3 regions of the Variovorax sp. CCNWLW186 genome follow, and region 2 is predicted to be linked to each of the others. Evidence: riboswitches for the same ligand, from Rfam matches in the RefSeq annotation. Region 2 holds a riboswitch; each other region holds the start of a gene.
What was found. A riboswitch is a leader RNA that binds a small molecule or an ion and turns the genes downstream of it on or off. The one in region 2 is predicted to bind glycine.
Positions count from the first base shown of each region.

Region 1: another riboswitch for glycine. It lies ahead of V9K97_RS06550 (ABC transporter substrate-binding protein); the one in region 2 lies ahead of gcvT (glycine cleavage system aminomethyltransferase GcvT).
Region 3: another riboswitch for glycine. It lies ahead of V9K97_RS24695 (D-amino acid dehydrogenase); the one in region 2 lies ahead of gcvT (glycine cleavage system aminomethyltransferase GcvT).

Region 1 covers NZ_JBBCBO010000004.1:106,534-114,232, forward strand. Annotated here, with positions in the region: gene V9K97_RS06520 (TRAP transporter small permease) at 1-473, opposite strand, end outside; gene dctP (TRAP transporter substrate-binding protein DctP) at 484-1,473, opposite strand; gene V9K97_RS06530 (type II 3-dehydroquinate dehydratase) at 1,521-1,973, opposite strand; gene V9K97_RS06535 (IclR family transcriptional regulator) at 2,041-2,835, shown strand; gene V9K97_RS06540 (NADPH-dependent FMN reductase) at 2,868-3,458, opposite strand; gene V9K97_RS06545 (hypothetical protein) at 3,567-4,352, shown strand; glycine riboswitch at 4,517-4,646, shown strand; gene V9K97_RS06550 (ABC transporter substrate-binding protein) at 4,840-6,423, shown strand; gene V9K97_RS06555 (ABC transporter permease) at 6,448-7,389, shown strand; gene V9K97_RS06560 (ABC transporter permease) at 7,411-7,699, shown strand, end outside.
Region 2 covers NZ_JBBCBO010000006.1:16,733-24,431, forward strand. Annotated here, with positions in the region: gene gcvH (glycine cleavage system protein GcvH) at 1-86, opposite strand, end outside; gene gcvT (glycine cleavage system aminomethyltransferase GcvT) at 137-1,315, opposite strand; glycine riboswitch at 1,361-1,472, opposite strand; glycine riboswitch at 1,485-1,575, opposite strand; gene V9K97_RS09305 (hypothetical protein) at 1,598-2,161, opposite strand; gene V9K97_RS09310 (TRAP transporter large permease) at 2,310-3,587, opposite strand; gene V9K97_RS09315 (TRAP transporter small permease) at 3,584-4,078, opposite strand; gene V9K97_RS09320 (TRAP transporter substrate-binding protein) at 4,166-5,137, opposite strand; gene denD (D-erythronate dehydrogenase) at 5,210-6,226, opposite strand; gene V9K97_RS09330 (LysR family transcriptional regulator) at 6,327-7,232, shown strand; gene V9K97_RS09335 (putative hydro-lyase) at 7,324-7,699, shown strand, end outside.
Region 3 covers NZ_JBBCBO010000029.1:9,778-17,476, forward strand. Annotated here, with positions in the region: gene V9K97_RS24685 (PhaM family polyhydroxyalkanoate granule multifunctional regulatory protein) at 13-711, shown strand; gene V9K97_RS24690 (FIST signal transduction protein) at 755-2,035, shown strand; gene V9K97_RS24695 (D-amino acid dehydrogenase) at 2,053-3,354, opposite strand; glycine riboswitch at 3,445-3,550, opposite strand; glycine riboswitch at 3,585-3,684, opposite strand; gene rfbB (dTDP-glucose 4,6-dehydratase) at 3,778-4,860, shown strand; gene rfbD (dTDP-4-dehydrorhamnose reductase) at 4,857-5,747, shown strand; gene rfbA (glucose-1-phosphate thymidylyltransferase RfbA) at 5,794-6,693, shown strand; gene rfbC (dTDP-4-dehydrorhamnose 3,5-epimerase) at 6,690-7,241, shown strand; gene V9K97_RS24720 (class I SAM-dependent methyltransferase) at 7,335-7,699, shown strand, end outside.

The DNA of each region.
Region 1 (7,699 bases), on a different contig from region 2:
TCGTCCGTCAGCGGCGCGGGCCCGCGAACGAGTTGGCGCAGGCTCCGGGCAATCACGGCCACGACGAAGACCAGGTAGATGGCGTACATCACGTCCATGCGAATGCCCAGGTACGAGCTCTTCTCGACCTTCATGAAGCTCACGTAGGCGTACGAGGCCGGCAGCGACATGCCGAACAGCACGATCACGCCCAGCGCCGCAATGGCGCCGACGGCACGGCGCATGCGCGGGCCGGCATTCGCGGCGACGAAGTCCATGCGGATCTCGTCGGAATCCTTCAGCACGAAGGCCGCGCCCCAGAGCACCAGCCACAGCCACGCCGCCAGCGAAACCTCCGAGGTCCAGCCCACCGGCCAGTTGAACAAATAGCGCAATGCGATCTGCACGATGAACGCGACGAAGATCACTCCCAGAAACAATGCCGCCACCGCTTCGGCGAAGCGGTGCAGCAACGACAGCACACGGTCGAACATGGCTTTGGGGTTACTTCATGGCGTTGATCTTGTCGAGCATGCCGGGCGGCCAGTTCTTCGCATCGTCCGAGGCCAGGTAGGCCTTCTGCGCGTGGTCGCGAAAGGCGTTGATGTTGGGCACATACACCTCCAGGCCCAGCTTGCGGAAGCTCTCGGCCAGCTCGGCCTCGCGCTTCTGGTGCTCGGCCGTGCTCCAGGCAATCGCCTTGTCCGCGGCAGCCTGAAAGCTGCGCTGCTTTGCGGGCGGCATGGCCTGCCAGGTCTTCATGTTCACCGTAAGCAGGTCGAAGGCCACCAGGTGCGAGGTCAACACGATCTGCGACATCACCTCATTGAACTTCATGTTCTGAACATTGGGCAGCGGGTTGTCCTGCCCGTCGATGGCGCCCGTCTGCAGGCCGGTGTAGGTTTCCGCGTAGGCCATGGGGGTGGGGTTGGCGCCGAGCGAGCGCCCCAGCATCTGCCAGGTGTCGCCGGGCGGCATGCGCAGCTTCACGCCGGCCAGGTCGGCGGGCGTGCTGATGCGCTTCTTCGTCTTCAGGCCCACATGGCGCGTGCCGAAGAAGGTCGGCCCGAGGATCTTCACCTTCACCTGGTCTTCCACCATCTTCTTCATCTGCGCACCCAGGTCGCTCGCGAAGAACTTGCTCAGGTGATCGGGGTCGCGGAACAGGTAGGCCGAGGTCAGCAGCGACCAGGCCGGCACCTGCTTGGAAATATCCTGCGGCGCGATGTTGCCCATCTCCAGGTTGTCGCGCTGCAGGGCGACGAGTTCCGTGCCCTGGCGGAACAGCGTGGAGTTCAGGAACAGCTCGACCTTGTAGTCGGCCTCGATGTCCTTGGCGAACATCTTCATCATGTCGGCGCGGATGTCCTTGTCCGAAAACACCGCGGCAAACCGCAGCGTGGGCTGCGCCTGGGCGCCGGCCGGCAAGACGGCGCCGGCGGCCAGCGCGGCCCCTGCGCCCAGCAGCGTGCGGCGATCGATGGAAAAGGTCATGGTGGTCTCCTGTCGTGTTGTGATGATGAAGCGGGAACTCGGGGAACTCAGGCCGCCGGCGCGGCCGCCAGGCGCTGCGCCAGCGCCCGGATCGCCAGCTCGTAGCCGAACGGGCCAAAGCCGCAGATCACGCCCGTGGCGGCCAGCGAGACCAGCGAATGCTGATAGAGCGCGTCGCGGCGGTGAATGTTGGTGATGTGCACTTCGGCGATGGGCTGATCCAGCGTCTTGAGCGCGTCGAGCAGCGGAATCGATCGGAACGACAGCCCCGCGGGGTTGATGACGACGGCCGCGGCGCGCTCGCGGGCCTCTTGCACCCAGTCCACCATCACGCCTTCGTGGTTGGTCTGGCGAAACTCGCAGTCCAGGCCCAGCTCACCGGTGACGCCGCGGCACAGCTGCTCCACCTGCGCCAGCGTGGTGCTGCCATACAGGTGCGGCTCGCGCACCCCCAGCAGGTTGAGGTTGGGGCCGTTAAGGATGTAGACGATGGAACTCATGCGGCCGATTCTTCGGCGCGGCCACGAAAGACTTTCCAAACTGGAAACTGCTTTCATAATGCAGGATATGAGCATCTCACTCGACCGCGGCCTCTCCATGGTGGAGCACCTTGCACGGCATCCGCAGGGGCTGCCGCTCACGCTGCTCGCGTCGGAGCTCGACATTCCGCTTGGCGCCTGCCACCGCTTGCTGGCCGACCTGCAGCGCTGCGGCTACGTTCGCCAGACGCGCAAGCAGGGCGACTATGTGCTGACGACCAAGGTGGTGTCGCTGGGCCTCGGCTTCCTGAGCGGCGCCGGCATCGTGAACATTGCCGAGCCGCTGCTGGAGCGGCTCGCGCAGGCATCGGGCGAACTGGTGCGCCTTTCGATCGTGGATGAAGACCGCCTCACCTGGGTCGCCAAGTCGCAGGGCACGCGGCAGGCGGGGCTGCGCTACGACCCCGACATGGGCATGGATGCGCGCCTGTCGTGCACGTCTTCCGGCCACGCGTGGCTGATGACGCTGAGCGACGAACGCGCACTGGAGCTGGTCTCGCGCCAAGGCTTCGGCACGCCGGCGGAATACGGTCCGAAGGCGCCGACCACCATCCGCGCGCTGCTGGGCTTTTTGCATGCGGCGCGGGTGCGCGGCTACGCGATGATCGACGAGGTCTTCGCGCCCGGCATGGCCGCCATGGCGGCGCCGGTGTTCCGCCGCAAGGAAGTGATCGGCGTCATCAGCATTGCCGGGCCGCGCACGCGCCTTGGCAGCGAGCGCATGCATGAGCTGGCGCCCGCGCTGCTGGCCGCAACGGCCGAGCTCGGGCCGATCAGCAACGCGTCGAGCCTGTTCGGCCGCCCTTCGCTGGGCAAGGGCTGAGCGGCGCGACCCGGCTTGCCAGACCCGGCTTCTCAGTAAGGCGGCGCCTTGCGCGCCCGCTGCTCGCGCGCGGCGTCGGTCCACCACGCGAGGTCGTCGGCAAAGCGGCCGAATGAGCGCTGGAGAGATTCGCCCGCACTGCCCGTGGGCTTGCCGTCCGCGTCGAGCGTTTGCGAGATCGGCCCGACGGCGAGCGTGCTCGAGACGACGACCATGCCCATCTCCGACAGGATCGAATGCCACACGGTGCCCGAGCGCACGCCTGAAAACCGGCCGGCCGAATAGCTGGCAACGGCAGCAGGCCGCCAGAACCATTCTTCTAGGAAGTGGTCGGTGAGGTTCTTCAGGCCGGGCTGCGGGCCCCAGTTGTATTCGCCCGTCACGAAGACGAAGGCGTCCGCGCCGCGGATCTTCTGCGCCAGCGCTTCCATGGGGGCGGGCGCGGTGCCCTTGGGGTACTCCTTGTACATGCGGTCGAGCATGGGCAGGCCCACCGCCTGCGCGTCGATCAGTTCGGCCTCGGCACCTCGCGCGCCGAGGCCCGCCACCAGGTAGTCGGCCAGGCGAATGCCCATGCGGTCCGACCTGTAGGAACCGTAGAACACCAGGATCTTGTCAGCCATTCGTCGCTCCGTTGTCGAGGCCGGGCGGCCACGGGCGAAGGCTACAACATTGGCAGGTCGGCGCATTTGGTAGCAGCATCTTTCGAATCCTCTGGCTACCATTCCGGCATGAACAAGCCGCCTGCTTTTTGCACTGCCGCCATGGTGCTTGCCGCATCGGCCGGCCATGTGTTCGCCGCTCCCTCGGCGCAGGTGCTCGATGCGGTCAAGAAGCCGCAGTCGGTCGATCCGGACTGGCGCGCCCGCCTGTGCGCATTGCTGCCGCAGCCTTGCGACCCGCATGCGCTGGGCTTGTACCGGCTGCGCGGCGCCGCGGCAAACAGCTTTGCAGTGCTCTCGGCCGAGCCGCTGGCTATGGCGCGCATCAGGCGCGACAAGGACGCGAAGACCTGGCAGCTCGAGCGCCTGCACGACTTCAGCGCCTATGTGGCCGGCATGAAGAAAGACGCCGCAGCCGGCATGTCCGACACGCGCCTTTCGCTTGCACCGGCACTCTATCCGCTGGCCGAAGGGCAATGGGCCATGGCCGTGCTGCAGACCGTGTCCGAGATGTATTCGGGCGGCGGCGCCTCGTTCAGCAAGGCCGACTTCGTGCCGCTGGACGACACCCGGGCCGTGCACGAGGGGATTCCTTTTTCTTGCTCGAAGATGATCCGCGCCTGCTTCAGCGAAAAGGAATACAAGAGTTCGAAGCATTGCCACGACGAGAGCAACGGCAGCCTTCGCATTGCCTACGAAGAACCCAACAAGCCGGGCGGACCCTACAGCTGGCAATACACGTGGCTGCAGAGCGAGTGGCCCGCCAACACACCCGCCAGCGGCACCACCACCACGCGTCTTCACTTCACCGCCAAGACCACCGAAAGGGTGAGCTTCTGCGGCGGACCGCAGTAGCTTCGGTGCGCGTTTCCATCCGCGTGCGCCCCTGTGCGCACGCGCCCGAGTGGCACGCATTCTGCTTAGAAGAAAACATCCAGGAGAAATGCCGGCTCGGTGCTTCGAGTTAGTGCATTACCGAAGGCGACAGCCCGTAACGCTCAGGTCCCCAGACTGGATGAATGACTAACGCTGGAGAGCGCTGCCCGGCGTCCTGAACAAAAGGACTCCGAGGGCGGCCGCCGAAGGGGCAAGCCATGCGCGATGAGCGTGCATGGTGAATCTCTCAGGCCAAAGGACAGCAGGGGCATCTCGCGCAGTGCGCGGGGTGGCCTTGCGCGCTTCCGGAGCCTTCTTCTTCATGACCTTTGCCAGAGCGCACCGCGCATCGTTCCCTTCTTCATCGGGTGTGCCGAGGCCTGCGCACGCACGCAGGCGCCTGCCCGAATCGCCCCCCCGTTTTTCGCTGACTTTCCTCACGATTTTTTCAACTGGAGAACCGAAGATGCTGTCGAAACGAAACCTGAAAGCCGTTGTCGTGGGCGCCATGCTCGCTATTGGCGTTGCAAGCGCGTTCGCACAAGAGGCGGGCAAGGTGCTGCGGGTGGTGCCCCAGTCCGATCTGAAGATTCTCGATCCGATCTGGACCACCGCGTTCATTACGCGCAACCATGGCTATGCCGTGTACGACACGCTGTTCGGTGTGGACGAGCAGGGCAAGGTCAAGCCGCAGATGGTCGACAAGTACACCACCAGCGCCGACGGCAAGACCTGGACGTTCACGCTGCGCAAGGGCCTGGAATTTCATGACGGCAAGCCGGTGACCTCGGAAGACGTGCTGGCGTCGCTCAAGCGATGGGGCCAGCGCGACGGGCTGGGGCAGAAGATGTATGCGGCGCTCGACAAGGCCGAGGCCGTCGACGCCAACTCATTCAAGCTGGTTTTCAAGGACACCTTCGGCATGGTGCTGGACGCGCTGAGCAAGCCCTCGTCGAACCCGCCTTTCATCATGCCGGCGCGCGTGGCCGCCACGCCGCCCGACAAGCAGATCGACGACGCCACGGGATCGGGCCCCTACATCTTCAAGAAGGACGAGTACCGCCCGGGCGAGAAGATCGTGTACCTGAAGAACGCCAAATACGTGCCCCGCGCCGAAGCGCCCTCGGGCACGGCGGGCGGCAAGAACGTGTATGTGGACCGCATGGAATGGGTCATCCTGAAAGATGCGCAAACGCAGGCCAACGCGCTTGCCAACGGCGAGGTCGACATGATCGAGTGGCTGCCGCCCGAGCAGTACACGGCGCTGAAGGGCAACACGTCCATCACGGTCGACAACCCGATTCCGAAGGGCTCGTTCGCGCTGCACCTGAACCACGTCATTCCGCCCTTCGACAACCCGAAGATCGCGCAGGCCGCCATCATGGCCATCAACCAGGAGGCGCTCATGCGCGCCCAGATGGTGCATAAGGAGCTCTACAACAGCTGCGCATCGGTGTACCCGTGCGGCACGATCTTCTCCAGCGACAAGACCGGCTACTTCACCGGCAAGCCGCAGTTCGAGAAAGCCAAGGCCCTGCTGAAGGATGCCGGCTACGACGGCAAGCCCGTGGTGCTGATGTACCCGGCCGACTTTGCACTGCTCAACAAGTTTCCGCCCGTGATGGCGCAGCTGCTGAAGCAGGCCGGCTTCAATGTCGACATGCAGTCGATGGACTGGCCCACGCTGGTGACGCGCCGCGCCAAGAAAGACCCGGTCGACAAGGGCGGCTGGAATCTCTTCATCACCGGCTGGGGCATTGCCGACAACATGAACCCGATGTTCTATGCGCCGCTCACGGGCAACGGCGAGAAGGGCTGGTTCGGCTGGGCCACCGACGAGAAGCTGGAGCAGCTGAAATCCGACTTCCTCGCGACGGCCGACGAACCCCGGCGCAAGGAGCTGGCCACGGCCATCCAGCAGCGCGTGTACGACACCGGCATCTACGCGCCCATCGGCGAATACAAGCCGCTCACCGCCTACCGCAAGGCTGCGGTGAGCGGCGTGGTGCGCTCGCCCGTTGCCGTGTTCTGGAACATCAAGAAGAACTGACGGGCGCTCTTTTCTGGAAACCCCATGCTGATCTTCCTTGCGCGCCGAATCCTGTCGACCGTGCCGGTGCTCGTCATCGTTGCGCTGATCGTGTTTCTCATGCTCCGGCTGGCGCCCGGCGATCCGGCGGCCGCCATCGTGGGCGACAGCGGCACCAGCGAGAACATCGCCAAGGTGCGCGAGCAACTGGGGTTGAACGAATCGCTCCCCGTGCAGTTTCTGCACTGGAGCGGCCGCTTGCTGCAAGGCAACCTGGGCGAGTCCTACTTCATGAAGAAGACGGTGGTGGAGCTCATCGGCCAGCGCATCGAGCCGACGGTGTCGCTCGCGGCGGTGACGCTGGTGGTCACCATCCTCATCGCGGTGCCGCTCGGGGTTGTTGCGGCCTGGCGGCACGGCGGCTGGCTCGACCGCATGCTGATGGGCTTTTCGGTCATGGGCTTTTCCATACCGGCGTTCGTGATCGGCTATGTGCTCATCTGGATCTTTGCGCTGCACCTGCAGTGGCTGCCGGTGCAGGGCTACCAGCGGCTGAGCCAGGGGCCGCTGCCCTGGATCAAGCACCTCATCCTGCCGTCGATCACGCTGTCGATCATCTATGTAGCGCTGATTGCGCGCGTCACGCGTGCGGCCGTGGCCGAGGCCATGACCGAGGACTACATCCGCACCGCGCGCGCCAAAGGCATCTCGGAAAAGCGGGTGCTCATGCGGCATGCGCTTGCCAACGCGGCAATCCCCATCGTCACGGTGATCGGCATCGGCATTGCACTTCTGATCGGCGGCGTGGTGGTTACCGAAACCGTGTTCGCCATTCCGGGCCTCGGCCAGCTCACGGTGGATGCGGTGCTGTCGCGCGACTTTCCGCTGATACAGGGCATCACGCTGTTCTTTTCAGTCGTCTATGTGCTGGTCAACCTGCTGATCGACCTGAGCTACCTGGTGTTCGATCCGCGCATTCGCTATTGAGGCGCAAGAAGAAGCAAACACATGACCGATTCACTTGCCACTCCCATGCCTGCAGGCGAAGCCATCGTCGAACCATTGCCGCCGCCCAGGCGCCGGTCGCTGCTCAAGCGCATCCTGGCCGACTGGTCGGTGCGCGCCGGCGGCGGCGTGCTGATGCTGCTGGTGCTCATCTCGCTTGCCGCGCCATGGCTCGGCACCATCGACCCGACCGCCATCGACCCCGGCAGCGGCAACCTCTTGCCCGGCACGCGCGGCGAGTTCAACAGCCTGGCGGGCGACATTTTCGAGCACCTGTTCGTCATGGGCACCG
Region 2 (7,699 bases):
TCCTGCGCGTGCACGGTAATGCCGACAGTGGCTGCGTCGCCTTCGGCCGAGACCCATTCGTGGTCCTTGGTGTACTTGATGCTCATGGTGAAAAACTCCTCGTGGAAAAAATGATCTGATTCAGGCAGCGCAGAGCCTAGCCGCGGTAGTAGCGCGTCGGCACGAAAGGCAGGGTCGAGACTTCCATCGGCACCGGCTTGCCGCGCACGATCGCCTGCACGCGCGTGCCAGGCTCTGAAAACGCGGTGGCCACGTAGCCCATGGCAACCGGGCGATCGGCCGTCGGGCCGAGCAGGCCGCTGGTCACAATGCCGATGTCCCGGCCTTCGAAAGATTGCAGGAGCGTGCCGTCGCGTACCGGAACGCGTTCCAGCGCCACAAGGCCGACGCGCTTGCGCTTCAGGGTGTCGTGGTCGGTGCGGCCCGCGGCGCCGGCCGTAGCGGCGGCCAGTTGCGCCAGCACCTTGGCCGCACCCGGAAAGCCGCCTTCGCGCGCGCCGCCCGTGCGGCGCACCTTCTGGATCGCCCAGTTGAGCGAGGCCTCGACTGGCGTGGTGGTGGTGTCGATGTCGTTGCCGTACAGGCAGAGCCCGGCTTCGAGCCGTAGCGAATTGCGCGCGCCCAGGCCGATGGGCTTGACCTCGGGCTGCGCCAGCAGCAAGCGGGCGAGGGCGTCGGCATCCTTGCCGGCCACCGAAATCTCGAAGCCGTCTTCGCCCGTGTAGCCGCTGCGCGTGGCAAAGGCCGGAATGCCGCCGATCTGCACCGCGCCGCCGGTCATGAACACAAAGCGCTCGATGCCGGGCGACAAGCGGGCCAGCACCGTGGCGGCCTGCGGGCCCTGCAGCGCGAGCAGCGCATGGTCGGGCATGGGCTGCACGTCGCAGCGGGCGCCGATCTTCTGCTGGATATGGGCGAGGTCGGCCACCTTGCAGGCGCCGTTCACGATCACGAAGATCGAGCCGTGCCCTTCGTTGAAGAACATCAGGTCGTCGAGGATGCCGCCTTCGTCGTTCAGCAGCAGCCCGTAGCGCTGCTTGCCGGGCGCCAGGTCGATCACGTCGACCGGCATGAGGGTCTCGAATGCGGCGGCGGCATCGGGCCCCACCAGGCGCAGCTGGCCCATGTGGGAAATGTCGAACAGGCCGGCCGCGTCGCGCGTGTGCTTGTGCTCGGCCATGAGGCCGGCCGGGTATTGCACGGGCATGGAATAGCCGGCAAACGGCACCATGCGGGCACCCAGTTCCACATGCAGGTCGTGCAGGGGCGTCTTGAGCAATGGGGCGTCGGATGATGATGAAGCGGAAGCGGCCACGGGGCACTCCAAAGGGGCAGTCGAATTCCATGGCGCAAGCCATGGGCCACCCCTGCTGTCCGCTTTACCTGAGAGATTCGCCCCACGATCGGGGTTTGCTCCTTCGGTGGGCCGCCGCATCGTCAAGATGCAACGGCCTCTCTCCAGCAAGGAAACGCCGGCATGCGCCAGCGCCTTGTCAGTCCTTTTGCCTGAGCGTTCGGGAAACCCCTGCGCCTTCGGCGGCCTCGCGTGGCGAAGCTCTCTCCTGACCCTTTGAAGTGTAGTGGATCGCGGAAGGCCTCAGTGCACGGTTTCCGAAGCGGGCGGCAGCAACCTTTCGATACGCTCGCGCAGCGATTCGGCCCGCTCGGCGCCTGCGGCTTTCTCGACTTCATTGAGCATCAGCGCGGCAATCGTCAGCATGGCGTCGCGGTCGCGGGCTTCGCGTAGCGCATCGCGCATCTGCAGCGCAAACTTGGGATCGCGCCGCACGAACATGCGCTCGCAGATGTCGAACAGGAACATGCGCGTGGTGGCCAGGGAACGTTTGCCGTCGAAGTTGTCGGTCGAGGTCTCTACACGGATGGGCTCCGCCGCAGGAGCCGGAATCGGCGTGTGTGCCGGGCCCGCCGAAACGGGTAGGGCGGCTTTGGGCTCGGCGACCTGCGCGTCGTGCAGGTACCCACGGTTCATGAGCGCCCGCAGCGTCTGTTCGGCTTCGTCGCGGCTTGCGAACAGTGGGCTGAAGTCGGTCAGCGAACGCCGGCCGTCGGCCATCAGCAGCAACGCGCGCTCGCGCTGGCTGAGCGTGCGCTGCCCGCCTTGCAGTTCGTCGCGTGCCTTGTCGGTCTTGGTGGGAAACATGGCGCCACAGCTTTCGGAATCGAAGGCTGCAGCATCGTTGGGGCTGGTGACATCTTTGTGAAACGTTTTCCTTACAGGGGCATTTGCCGCATAAAAAAGGGCAGCCCGCGAAGGCTGCCCTTTTTAAATCTGGTTTTCCCGTCGCCTGCTACTTGGCGTACACCAGGTCGCGCAGCGCGAGCGATATCCACGGCACGTAGGTAATCACCATCAGGCAGGCCAGGATCACCAGCACGAAGGGAATGAGGTACTTCACGATCCGGTCGAGCGAGATGCGGGCCACCGTGCACGCCGCGAACAGGTTCACGCCGAAGGGCGGGGTGATCATGCCGAGCGCGAGGTTCACCACCATGATGAGCCCGAAGTGCACCGGGTCGACGCCGAAATGCACCGCCACAGGCGCCAGGATGGGCGCGAGCACGATGATGGCCGCGCTGGTCTCGATGAACATGCCGATGACGAAGAGCGCAGCGTTCACGCCCAAAAGGAACATGGTCGGCGACTTCAGCACCTCCTGCAGCCAATGGCCAATGGCGTCGGGCACGCCCGCGCGCGTGATCAGGAAGGCGAACAGGCCCGCGTTGGCGATGATGAACATGATCACCGCCGACGACAGCACCGACTTGCGCAGGATGAGGTACAGGTCCTTGAGCTTGATCTCCCGGTAGATCACCATGCCGACCACCAGCGCATAGAACACCGCCACCGCCGAAGCCTCGGTGGGGGTAAAGATGCCGCCGTAGATGCCGCCCAGGATGATCACCGGCATCAGCAGTGCCCAGCCGGCCTGCCAGGTCGCCTTGCCGAAGGACATGCGGCCGTCGCCGTCGTTCTTGCCCCAGCCCTTCCACTTGCAATACACCCAGACGAACAGCATCAGCGCCAGGCTGATGAGAATGCCGGGGCCGAAGCCCGCAATGAACAGCTCGCCGATGGACACTTCGGCGCTCACGCCGTACAGAATCATCGGAATGGAAGGCGGAATGATCACGCCCAGCTCGGCGCTGGTGGCCTGAAGCGCCGCCGCGTACGCGGTGGGGTAGCCGTGCTTGATGAGCGCCGGAATCAGGATGGCGCCGATGGCAAAGGTGGTGGCCACCGAAGAGCCCGACACCGCCGCAAAGATCATGCAGGTGAGCACGCAGGTCATGGGCAAGCCGCCCTGCACGCCGCCTACGATGCTCTTGGCAAATTCGACCAGCCGGCGCGAGATGCCGCCGGTTTCCATCAGGTTGCCGGCCAGGATGAAGAACGGAATGGCCGCCAGCGGAAACTTGTTGATCGAATTGAACATCTCCTTCACGGAGATGAGCATGTTCACGTTGGCCACCTGGATACCCAGGATCGATGCGAGCCCGATGGACACCGCCACTGAAACCGACAGTGCAAAACACAGCACCATCGTTGCAACCATCACGGGGGTCATTGCGCGGTCTCCAGTTCGAGCCGCTTGGGATCGAGAAAATTACCAACGATGCCGAACAGGCAAAAAACGGAACCGACCGGCAGCGCCAGGTACGACCACATCATCGACACGCTTTCGAGCCCGGCCATCGATTGCACGCGCCCGCGCATGGCGTAATCCCAGCCCCACCACAGAATGACCAGCATCAGCGCCAGTGCCGCGATGCTGACCGCGGCGTCTAGCACGCGCTTGACGCGCGGCGGGCTCCAGCGGTAGAGCACGTCCACGCTCACCATCGCGCCTTGCCGGAATGCCATCGGAATGCCGAGGAACACCATCCAGATCAGGCTCATGCGGATCAGGATCTCGCTCCATTCGGCCGGTTGCTCGAGCACGAAGCGCGTGACGATCTGGAACACGCCCAACCCCGAGGCGATGACCAGCATCACGCAGGCGGCAATCATCGAGAAGCCGGTGGTCCAGCGCTCGATGCCGAGAAATTTTTCTTTCATCTGCAGTCGTGATGTTGAAAACAAAAAAGCCCGCCAGATGGAACTGAGCGGGCGCCCGATGCTATCTAAAAGATAGCATCATGAAAATCACTTGAAGTCGCGGATCTTGTCGAGGTTGGCCTTGCCGAAGTCCTTTTCGAACTGGGCATTCACCGGCGCCAGCGCGGCGACGAACTTGGTCTTGTCGACGTTGTCGATCACGGTCATGCCCTTGGCGCGCAGGTCGGCCACGCCCTTGGCATCGTCTTCGTCCACGCGCGCGCGGTTGGCCTTGGTGCCTTCCTTGGCGGCCTCGAGGAAGGCCTGCTTGTCGGCCGCGCTCAGCTTGTCGAACGCTGCCTTGTTCATCACGAAGATGCAAGGCGAGTAGACGTGCCCGGTAAGCGACAGGTGCTTTTGCACCTGGTCGAACTTGGCCGCGATGATGACCGACAGCGGGTTTTCCTGGCCGTCGACCGTACCCTGCTGCAAGGCGGTGAACACTTCGGGGAAAGCCATGGGCGTGGTGACGATGCCGAAGGTCTTGTAGGCCGCAATGTGCACCGGGTTTTCCATGGTGCGCATCTTCAGGCCCTTGAGGTCTTCCGGCGCCTTCACGTCGCGCTTGCTGTTGGTCATGTGGCGGAAGCCGTTCTCGGCCCATGCCAGCGCCTTGAAGCCCTTGGCGTCGAACTTGGTCAGCAGGTCCTGGCCGATGGGGCTGTCGAGCACGGCGCGCGCGTGGGCCTTGTCGCGGAACAGGAACGGCACGTCAAGGATCTTGGTCTCCGGCACGAAATTGGGCACCGGCCCGGTGGAGGAGAGCGCCAGTTCCTGGGTGCCCAGCTGCACGGCCTCGATCGACTCGCGCTCGCCGCCCAATGAGCCGTTGTAGAAGGTCTGAACCTTGTAGCGGCCCCCGGTGCGCTTTTCGACTTCCTTGGCAAAGACGTCGATCGCCACGCCCTGGTGCGAGTTCTGCGCGGTCGAAATGCTGATCTTCATGGTGGTCTGCGCGAAGGCGGCGCACGCCATGCCCATGCCCAGAACCAGGCCGGCGGCCAGTCGGGTCAATTTCATTGTGTTGTCTCCAGAGAAAAGAAGTCGCGAAGAAAAGGCGGGAACCAAGAGAACTCCGCGGGCAGCCGCCGACTATGCCGTAACAGGGAGCTTCACCGCGTCGGGATTTTCACGGACGTAGTCACGAATAACTACTTCGAAATCGGCGTCCGCCGAAAGCCCCAGGCGTTTGGCGCGGGCGGTTTCGATGCGTCCGGGCCAGGTTTTCACGATGCGCTGGATGGCCGGATCGGGTGTGCGGTCGAGCAGGGCGGTGGCTGCCTTGCCGGCCACGCGTTCGAGCGCGGCCGCCATTTCACCCACCGTGGTGGAAAGCGAAGGCAGGTTCAGTGCGGTGCGCGGGCCCCAGTCGGCGTCGCTTGCCTCCGCCGCCCGGATGATGCCTTCGACGGTGCGGGCCGGCGACGCGATGGCCACGGGTGTTTCGTCAGGCACCGGGCAGGCGGCGCGAATGCCCGCGAGCGGCTCGCGGATCATGCCGCTGAAAAAGCCCGATGCCGCGCCGTTGGGCTTGCCGGGGCGCACGCTCACGGTCATCAGGCGCACGCTGCGCCCGCGGATGAAGCCCTTGCGCGTGTAGTCGGCCACCAGCTGCTCGCCGATGAATTTCTGGATGCCGTAGCTGGTCTGCGGCGTGGGCAGCGTGTGGTCTTCGATCACCGGCGGCAGCGGCTGCTCGGGTGAATCGCCGAACACCGCGAGCGAGCTGGCAAACACCACCAGCGGCCGGGTGCTCACGGCGCGCGCCTTCTCGAGCAGCGCGTTCGTGGCGGCAAAGTTGCTGCGCATGCCCAGGTCGAAATCGGCCTCGCATTCGCCGCTGACCGCGGCGGCCAGGTGAAAGATGGCATCCGCTTCGCGCCAGAGCGCCGTGTCGGGCGATGCCAGCTGCTCGTTCAAGTCGCCAAGCGCGGCGGCAATGCGCGGGTCGGCCGCGAGGTCGGCTGGCGGCGCGACGCGGTCGACCAGGGTGATGCGGGAAATGTCGCGGGCCGGGGCACCCGCAAGCGAGAGCTGGCCCTGCTTCAGCAGCGTGCGGGCAAGGCGTGCGCCAACGAAGCCGGCACCGCCGGTAATGACGATCTGCATGGTTGTCTTGTCTCCTTCGCAATGAGCATAGCGCAGCGGAGCCCCTGCTCAGGCGACACTCGCCGCTCGCACAAACAAGAAACCGGACGATCGGAAAACGATGAACCTGCGATTCGTTGAAGCCTTTCACTGGGCCGTGGCGCTCAAGAGCGTGACCCGTGCGGCCGAGAAGCTGCACCTCACCCAATCGGCGCTCTCCAGCCGCATTGCGGCGCTCGAGCGCGAGCTGGGCGTGCTGCTGCTCGACCGGCGCGACAAGCAGTTTCGCCTCACGGTGGCGGGGCAGCGCTTTCATGCTTTCGCGCAGAAGCTGCTCGAGATGCAGATGCACATCAAGGCCGAGATGGGCTCGGGCGCCGTGCGCGAGGCCGTGCTGCGCGTGGGCGCCATCGAGTCGGTGGTGCACAGCTGGCTCACCGGTTGGCTCAAGCACATGCGGGCGACGCACCCGGACTTCGAACTGGAGCTCACCGTCGAAACCACGCCGGTGCTGGTCGACCAGCTTCAGCGCGGCAAGCAGGATCTGGTGTTTGCCGCACTGCCCGCTGCCGGCGACGGCGTGCGCACTCGCGCCGTGCCGCCGATGCCCATGTGCTTCGTCGGCCACCGGGAGCTGCACCTGAAGCGGCGCTATCGCCTGCCGGACCTGCTCTCGCTCGACCTGTTGACCTTTCAACGCGGATCGCAGCCGCACGTGGCGCTGCTCGAGCTGTTCCGCGATGCCGGCAGCCCGCCGCCGCGCGTGCATGCGATCTCTTCAATTTCGGCGATGGCGCAGTTGGTGGAAGCGGGCTTTGGCGTGGCCACGCTGCCGCGTGCGGTGGTCGAGCCGCTGGCGCGGCGCCTGCCGCTGCGCGTGCTGCCCTGCGACGACACGCTGGAGCCGCTGCCCATCTACGCGAGCTACCGCGACGATCCGTCTTCGCCGCTGCCGGAGGCCGCGCTCGGCTCCGCCGTGGTGCATGCATCGCACCGCATGGGGTCATCGAAAAAATCGATGGACTGAGCGAGAAAATTTGCGTTGGCGTTCGTGAGCGCGGATTCCCACAATCCGTCGCATCACACCACAGCGATGCATCGGGCATCGAAAACGCCAAATGTCGAACCGCCAATCCTTCGTAGAACAACCCGGCGCGGCGAGCAGCGCACTGGCCGTGCGTCAGGCCTGCCGCAGCGGCTCGCTGGCCGCCCACACCAGCGGCCTCGCCAGTGCCCATGTGCAGGGCAACCTGGTCGTCCTGCCCAAGGCGCACGCCGCCGACTTCCTGCGCTTTTGCCAGGCCAACCCCAAGCCGTGCCCGTTGCTCGGCGTATCGGAAGCCGGTGACCCGGCATTGCCGGCGCTCGGCGAGGACATCGACATTCGCACCGACCTGCCGCGCTACCGCGTGTGGCGAAACGGCGTGCTGGTGGATGAGCCCACCGACGTGCGTGCGCTGTGGAGCGACGACATGGTGAGCTTCGTCATCGGTT
Region 3 (7,699 bases), on a different contig from region 2:
GGAGACCTGTGCATGAGCAACCCCAGCCAGCCTTTTGACTTCAGTCAATTCGTCCCCGGATTCGACTTTTTGAAGAATCTCGCCGGCGGTGCCGCCGCCGGTTCGGGCGCCGGTGCGAGCGCGGTGCCCGGCTTGCCGAGCCTTGCGAGCTGGGTGGCGCCCACGCTCAGCGTGGAAGAGGTCGACAAGCGCATCCAGGAGCTCAAGACAGTGCAATATTGGCTCGAGCAGAACGGCCATGCGCTCAAGGCGACCATCCAGGCGCTCGAGGTGCAAAAGATGACACTTTCGACCTTGCGCGGCATGAACGTGCGGATGGAAGATATCGCGAGCGCGTTCACCAAGCAGGCGGCTTCGGCGGCGCCCGCGGCCGCGTCGGTTGCCGCTCCGCCGGCGGAGCCTGAGCCCGAGGTCGAGGCGGAGGAGGAAGCACCGGCGCCCGCCAAGAAAACGCGCAGCAAGACCGCGTCGGCATCTGCCGCATCGGGCGGCGACGGTGGCGTGATCGATCCGATGCAATGGTGGGGTTCGCTGACCGAGCAGTTCCAGCAGATCGCCACATCGGCCCTGCATGACGCGGCCCAGATCAAGGTGCCGGCACCGGCCGCCGCTCCCGCAGCTTCAAAGCCGGCCGCAAGGAAGGCGACAGCAACCGCCGCCAAAAAGAAGGCGCCGACCGTCGCGCGAAAGCGAACGACCGGACGGCGCTGACGTCATACATACACATCTTGAAGAGAACGGGTTGGCACGCATCATGAAGTTGTTTCCCTCCGGTCACGCCACCCATCCGCAATGGCGCATGGCGGCCGGCCTTGTGCTGGCCCAGTTGCGCGCCCAGATGGCGCTGCCCGACTACGCCTCGGCACCGACGCTCGGGCTGCTCTACATCACCGACCACTACGCGTCCGATGCGCAAGACATCCTCGACCACCTGAGCGCCGAGCTTCCGGAGGTGACCGACTGGTCCGGCACCGTCGGCATCGGTGTGTCGGCCAACAATGCCGAATACTTCGACGAGCCCGGCCTGAGCCTGATGCTCTGCGCGCTGCCGAGCGATCAATATCGTGTGTTCTCCGGCGTGGCTCCACTGGGCAACTCCGAGATGAGCGGCTTCGAAGCGCATACGGCGCTGGTACACGCGGACCCGGCCACCCCCGATCTCACCGAATTGATCGGTGAGATGGCGGGCCGCACCGACACCGGCTACCTGTTCGGCGGCCTCTCGTCGGGCCGTGCGGGCGCCTTGCAGTTTGCGGTCGGCGGCAACGGCAACATCCGCGGCCACGGCGCGGCGGGCGGCGTGTTCTCGGGTGGCTTGTCGGGTGTGGTGTTCGGCGAAGGCGTGCGGCTGGTGTCGCGCGTCACGCAAGGCTGCCAGCCGCTGCGCTCCGGCGGGGGGCGCGAGCGCGAGATCACCGAGGCCGACGGCAACCTGCTGCTCAAGCTCGATGGCGAGCCCGCACTCGACGTGCTGCTGGCCGACTTGCAGGTCTCGCTCGAGCGCCCGCAGGAAGCCATCGACGCCGTGCGCGCCACCCTGGTGGGCCTGGCCGATGCGGGCAGCGACGGCATCCGCCGCACCGGCGACCTGGGCGCCGACGTGCTGGTGCGCCACATCATCGGCCTGGATCCGACGCGGCGCGGCATCGCCATTGCCGATGTGGCCGAGGCCGGCATGCGCCTGACCTTCTGCCGGCGCAATGCACAGGCCGCGCGCGCCGACCTGATGCGCATCTGCGCGGAAATCCGCGAAGAACTGGAGCCCGAAGAACAGACCCTGGCCACCGCGCGCGCGGTGGCGGCCGGGGAGGCCGAAGCAGCGCCGCACCCGGCGCGCCGCATTGCCGGTGCCGTGTACGTGAGCTGCTCGGGGCGCGGCGGGCCACACTTCGGCGCACCGGGCGCCGAGTTGCAGATCGTGCGGCACGCGCTGGGCGACGTGCCGCTGGTCGGTTTCTTTGCGGCGGGGGAGATTGCCCGGCACCACTTGTATGGGTATACGGGGGTGTTGACGGTGTTTACCGGCAACGACTGACCGCCGCCACGGCCAGATCAGGCCGGCTGGAGCAGGCGCGCTGCTGGCGTAGGCATGCCGGCAAACGCAAAATCGACTTCGGGTGCAAGCCCGCTCACGATCCGCGCCACCGACTTGCCCGAGCCGCACGCATGCGTCCAGCCGAGCGTGCCGTGCCCGGTGTTCAGGTACAGGTTGGGCAGCTTCGTCTTGCCGATCAAAGGCACATTGCTCGGCGTCGCGGGGCGCAGGCCGGTCCAGAACTGCGCCTGCGTGGTGTCGCCGGCGCCGGGGAAGAGCTGTTCAACGCGCCGCACGATCGCTTCGCAGCGCACGCGGTTCAAGTCGCGGTCGTAGCCATTGAGCTCGGCCGTGCCGGCAATGCGCAGGCGGTCGCCGGAGGCCGACGTATAGCGCGAGAACACCAGCTTGAACTCGTCGTCGGTCAGCGAAACCTGGTGCGCCTTCGTCGCGTCTTTGACTGGCAGCGTGACCGAATAGCCTTTGGCCGGATAGATCGGCAGGCGAATGCCCAGCGGCGCGGCATACAGCGGACTCAATGAGCCCATCGCAAGCACGAAGGCGTCGCCGCGAATGCGTTGGAAGCGGCCTTCGCTGTCGGTAGCTTCCACGTGGTCGATGCTGCCGCCCGCTTCGCGCAGCGCAGTCACCGTGTGGCTCATGAGGAACTTCACGCCGGCTGCTGTCGCAAGGCGTGCCATTTCGCGTGCGAAGAGGTTGGCGTCGCCGGATTCGTCTTCTGCCGTGTAAGTGGCGCCGGCCAATTGCGGACGGATGTGGGCCAGGGCGGGCTCGATCTTCACTGCCTCATCCGCGGAGATGACTTGCCGTTCGCAGCCGAGTGCGCGCATCTGCTCGGCGGGCGCAAGAGCGCTGTCGAACTCTTTCTGCGTCGTATAGAAGTGCAGGATGCCTTGCGTGCGCTGGTCGTAGGCGATGCCGGTGTCGCGCCGCAATTGCTGCAGCACTTCGCGGCTGTAGGTGCCCAGGCGCACGATCTGCTCGATGTTGTGCTTCGTGCGGCCGGGGGTGCATTCGCGCAGGAACTGCAAGCCCCAGAGCCATTGGCGCATGTCCGCGCGAATGCGAAAGAGCAGCGGGGCGTCTTCCTTGCCCAACCACTGCAGCACCTTGAGCGGTGCGCTCGGATTGGCCCAGGGTTCGGCATGGCTGACGGAGATCTGCCCGCCGTTGGCAAAACTGGTCTCGGCGGCGGGGGTGGCCTGCCGGTCGATGACGGTTACTTCGTGGCCGAGTTGCTGGAGGTAGTAAGCCGAGGTCACGCCGAGCAAGCCGGCGCCAAGAACGATCACGCGCATTTCAAGTACCTTTGAGGTTGAAGCGCTTGAACCGCGGGCGAGGTTGCTATCGAATAAATAGCAAGCAACCGGACGACCGCCGTCCAAGTTGCCGCTCCCCCTGTCCTCGGTACCTGAGAGATTCACCCGTTGCGCCCGCAACGGGTTTGCTCCTTCGGTGCATCACGCAAGGTGATGGCTCTCCAGACGGCGTGTCAGTTGGTGCAGTACATGCCACGAAACTCTTTGAAAGAACTTCAACGGTTTCGTTCGGCCGACCTGAGCGTTTATGGGAGTTTGCGCCTTCGGTGGAGTAGTAAAAAGAACTACTCGCTCTCCTGCATTAACGCCATTGTAGGCTGGGACCGCGAAGAGCCGACCATGGATTTTTGACAATTCGACCAATGGGATAATTGTCATTGATTCGAAACTTCGGGGAGACTCATGATCCTGGTAACCGGCGGCGCGGGCTTCATTGGCGCCAACTTCGTACTCGACTGGCTGGCGCAGAGCGACGAGCCCATCGTGAATCTCGACAAGCTGACCTATGCGGGCAACCTTGAGACGCTCGCCTCGCTCAAGGGCAACCCGAACCACATCTTCGTGCAGGGCGACATCGGCGACAGCGCTTTGGTCGATCGCCTGTTGGCCGAGCACAAGCCACGCGCTATCGTGAATTTTGCCGCGGAATCGCACGTGGATCGCTCTATCCATGGCCCCGAAGACTTCGTGCAAACCAACGTGCTCGGCACCTTTCGCCTGCTCGAGTCGGTGCGCGGCTACTGGAGCGCACTGCCGGCTGAGCAAAAGTCTGCCTTCCGCTTCCTTCACGTGTCGACTGACGAGGTCTACGGCTCACTTTCCAAGACCGATCCCGCCTTTACCGAAGAGAACAAGTACGAGCCCAACAGCCCCTACTCAGCCAGCAAGGCCGCCAGCGACCATCTCGTGCGCGCCTGGCACCACACCTACGGCCTGCCGGTGGTCACCACCAACTGCTCCAACAACTACGGGCCGTTCCACTTCCCCGAGAAGCTCATCCCCCTGATGATCGTCAACGCCCTGGCTGGCAAGCCCTTGCCGGTGTACGGCGACGGCATGCAGGTGCGCGACTGGCTCTATGTGAAGGACCACTGCAGCGCCATTCGCCGCGTGCTCGAGGCCGGCAAGCTCGGCGAGACGTACAACGTCGGTGGCTGGAACGAGAAGCCCAACATCGAGATCGTGAACACCGTGTGCGCGCTGCTCGACGAACTGCGCCCGCGCGCCGATGGCAAACCGTACAAGGAACAGATCAGCTACGTTACCGATCGCCCCGGCCACGACCGGCGCTACGCGATCGATGCACGCAAGCTGGAGCGTGAGCTGGGCTGGAAGCCCGCCGAAACCTTCGACACCGGCATCCGCAAGACCGTCGAGTGGTACCTCGCGAACGCCGAATGGGTGCGCAACGTGCAAAGCGGCGCGTACCGCGCATGGGTCGAGAAGCAATACGACGCCGCACCCGCGGCCAAGGCCACCGCATGAAGCTGCTGCTGCTGGGCAAGGGCGGACAGGTCGGCTGGGAGTTGCAGCGCAGCCTCGCGCCGCTGGGCGAACTGGTGGCGCTCGATTTCGACAGCACCGACTTCAACGCCGACTTCAGCCGTCCCGACCAGTTGGCCGAGACTGTGCTCAAGGTGCGGCCTGACGTGATCGTCAATGCCGCGGCTCACACGGCCGTGGACAAAGCCGAGAGCGAGCCCGACTTCGCGCGCAAGCTCAACGCCACTTCGCCCGGCGTGGTGGCCGAAGCCGCCGGGCAGATCGGTGCACTCATGGTGCATTACTCCACCGACTACGTGTTCGATGGCAGCGGCAGCAAGCCTTGGCAAGAAGACGATGCCACCGGCCCACTCAGTGTGTATGGCCGCACCAAGCTCGAAGGCGAACAGTTGGTGGCCAAGCACTGCGCCAAGCACCTGATCTTTCGCACCAGCTGGGTGTTTGCCGCGCGCGGCGGCAACTTCGCCAAGACCATGTTGCGGCTTGCCAAGGAGCGCGACAAGCTGACCGTCATCGACGACCAATTTGGCGCCCCGACAGGTGCCGAACTGCTGGCCGATGTCACGGCGCATGCGATTCGTGCCACTTTGCAAGACCCTTCCAAAGCCGGCCTGTATCACGCGGTGGCCGGCGGCGAGACCACCTGGTGCGGCTATGCACGCTTTGTGCTTGGGCAGGCGCGCCAAGCCGGCGTAGAGCTCAAGGCCGGCCCCGAACAGGTCGAAGCCGTACCCACGAGTGCCTTCCCCACGCCCGCTACGCGGCCGGCCAATTCGCGCCTCGATACGCGCAAGCTGCAATCCACCTTTGGCCTGGTGCTGCCGCACTGGCAACAAGGCGTCGCCCGCATGCTGCGCGAGACCCTTTAAACGCGCGTTGCCTAGTAAGCAGAGAAAGCAAGAAAGAAATACAACGATGACCACGAAGACCACGCAACGCAAGGGCATCATCCTGGCCGGCGGCTCGGGCACCCGGCTGCATCCCGCCACGCTCGCGCTCAGCAAACAGCTGTTGCCGGTGTACGACAAGCCGATGATCTATTACCCGCTCAGCACGCTGATGCTCGGCGGCATGCGCGACATCCTGATCATCAGCACGCCGCAGGACACCCCGCGCTTCCAGCAGCTGCTGGGCGACGGCAGCCAATGGGGCATCAACTTGCAGTACGCGGTGCAGCCCAGTCCCGACGGGCTCGCGCAGGCCTTCATCATCGGCGACAAGTTCGTCGGCAATTCGCCGAGCGCGCTGGTGCTGGGCGACAACATCTTCTATGGCCACGACTTTGCGCACCTGCTGGCCGATGCCGATGCGAAATCGGCGGGCGCCACGGTGTTCGCCTATCACGTGCACGACCCAGAGCGCTACGGCGTTGTGGCCTTTGATGCACAAGGCAAGGCCAGCAGCATCGAAGAAAAACCGGCCAAGCCCAAGAGCAGCTACGCCGTGACGGGCCTTTATTTCTACGACAACCAGGTCGTCGACATCGCCAAGGCCGTGAAGCCCAGCGCGCGCGGCGAGCTGGAAATTACCGCGGTCAACCAGGCCTACCTGGACCTCGATCAACTCAACGTGCAGATCATGCAGCGCGGCTATGCGTGGCTGGATACCGGCACGCACGAGAGCTTGCTCGAAGCAGGGCAGTTCATCGCAACGCTCGAGCATCGGCAGGGGCTGAAAATCGCGTGCCCTGAAGAGATCGCCTGGCGCAATGGGTTCATCGACCGGGAGCAGTTGGTAAAGCTCGCCGCGCCATTGCAGAAAAATGGCTACGGCAAATATCTGAATCATCTGCTGGCCGAGGAGGTGCGCTCATGAAGGCGACGCCAACCGCGATCCCCGACGTGCTCGTCATCGAACCCAAGGTGTTCGGTGATGCGCGCGGATTCTTCTACGAGAGCTTCAACAGCAAGGCTTTCGACGAGGCGGTCGGACGGCATATAGAGTTCGTGCAGGACAACCATTCGCGCTCTGCCAAAGGCGTGCTGCGGGGGCTGCATTATCAGATCCAGCAGCCGCAAGGAAAGCTGGTGCGTGTGGTGCGAGGCGCCGTGTTTGACGTGGCCGTGGATATTCGCAAGTCATCGCCGACCTTCGGTAAATGGGTGGGCGAGGAGCTCAGCGAGGACAACCACAGGCAGTTGTGGGTGCCTCCCGGTTTTGCGCACGGCTTTCTTGTTCTCAGCGACAGCGCGGATTTCCTCTACAAGACGACCGACTACTACGCGCCGGCGCATGAGCGATGCATTACATGGAACGACAAGGACATTGCTATCGCTTGGCCCAATATCGCGATTGAGCCAATGCTCTCATCGAAGGATGCCGCGGGAACGGCACTGCATCAGGCCGAGATATTCGCTGCGTAATGCAGCGTACGACATTAGTAGGTGGCCGCTGGGACGGCCACACGTCGGATGCAACTGAACACGTGCGATATCCACGAAAACGAATGAGAGATTATGTCTGAGCTTGATTTCAGTGCTGCGCTGGGAAATATTGATATTGCACCCCAGCCGAGCGCTTGGTTGGGCCATATTCCCTTTGGAACATGGATCGTCGAAGTGGTTAGGCCGCGCGTGCTGGTGGAGCTTGGTACGCACTACGGGCACTCTTACTTTTCGTTCTGCCAAGCAGTGGAGCGCGCGCGACTGGACGCCAAGTGCTACGCGATTGACCTCTGGCAAGGCGATGAACACGCTGGCCTCTATGGTGAAGAAGTCTTTGCGCATGTTCAGTCGAGAAATGTCCAGTTCGACAGCTTTTCGCGCTTGTTGCGCATGACGTTCGATGAGGCCATTAGCTATTTCTCGGACGGAAGTATCGA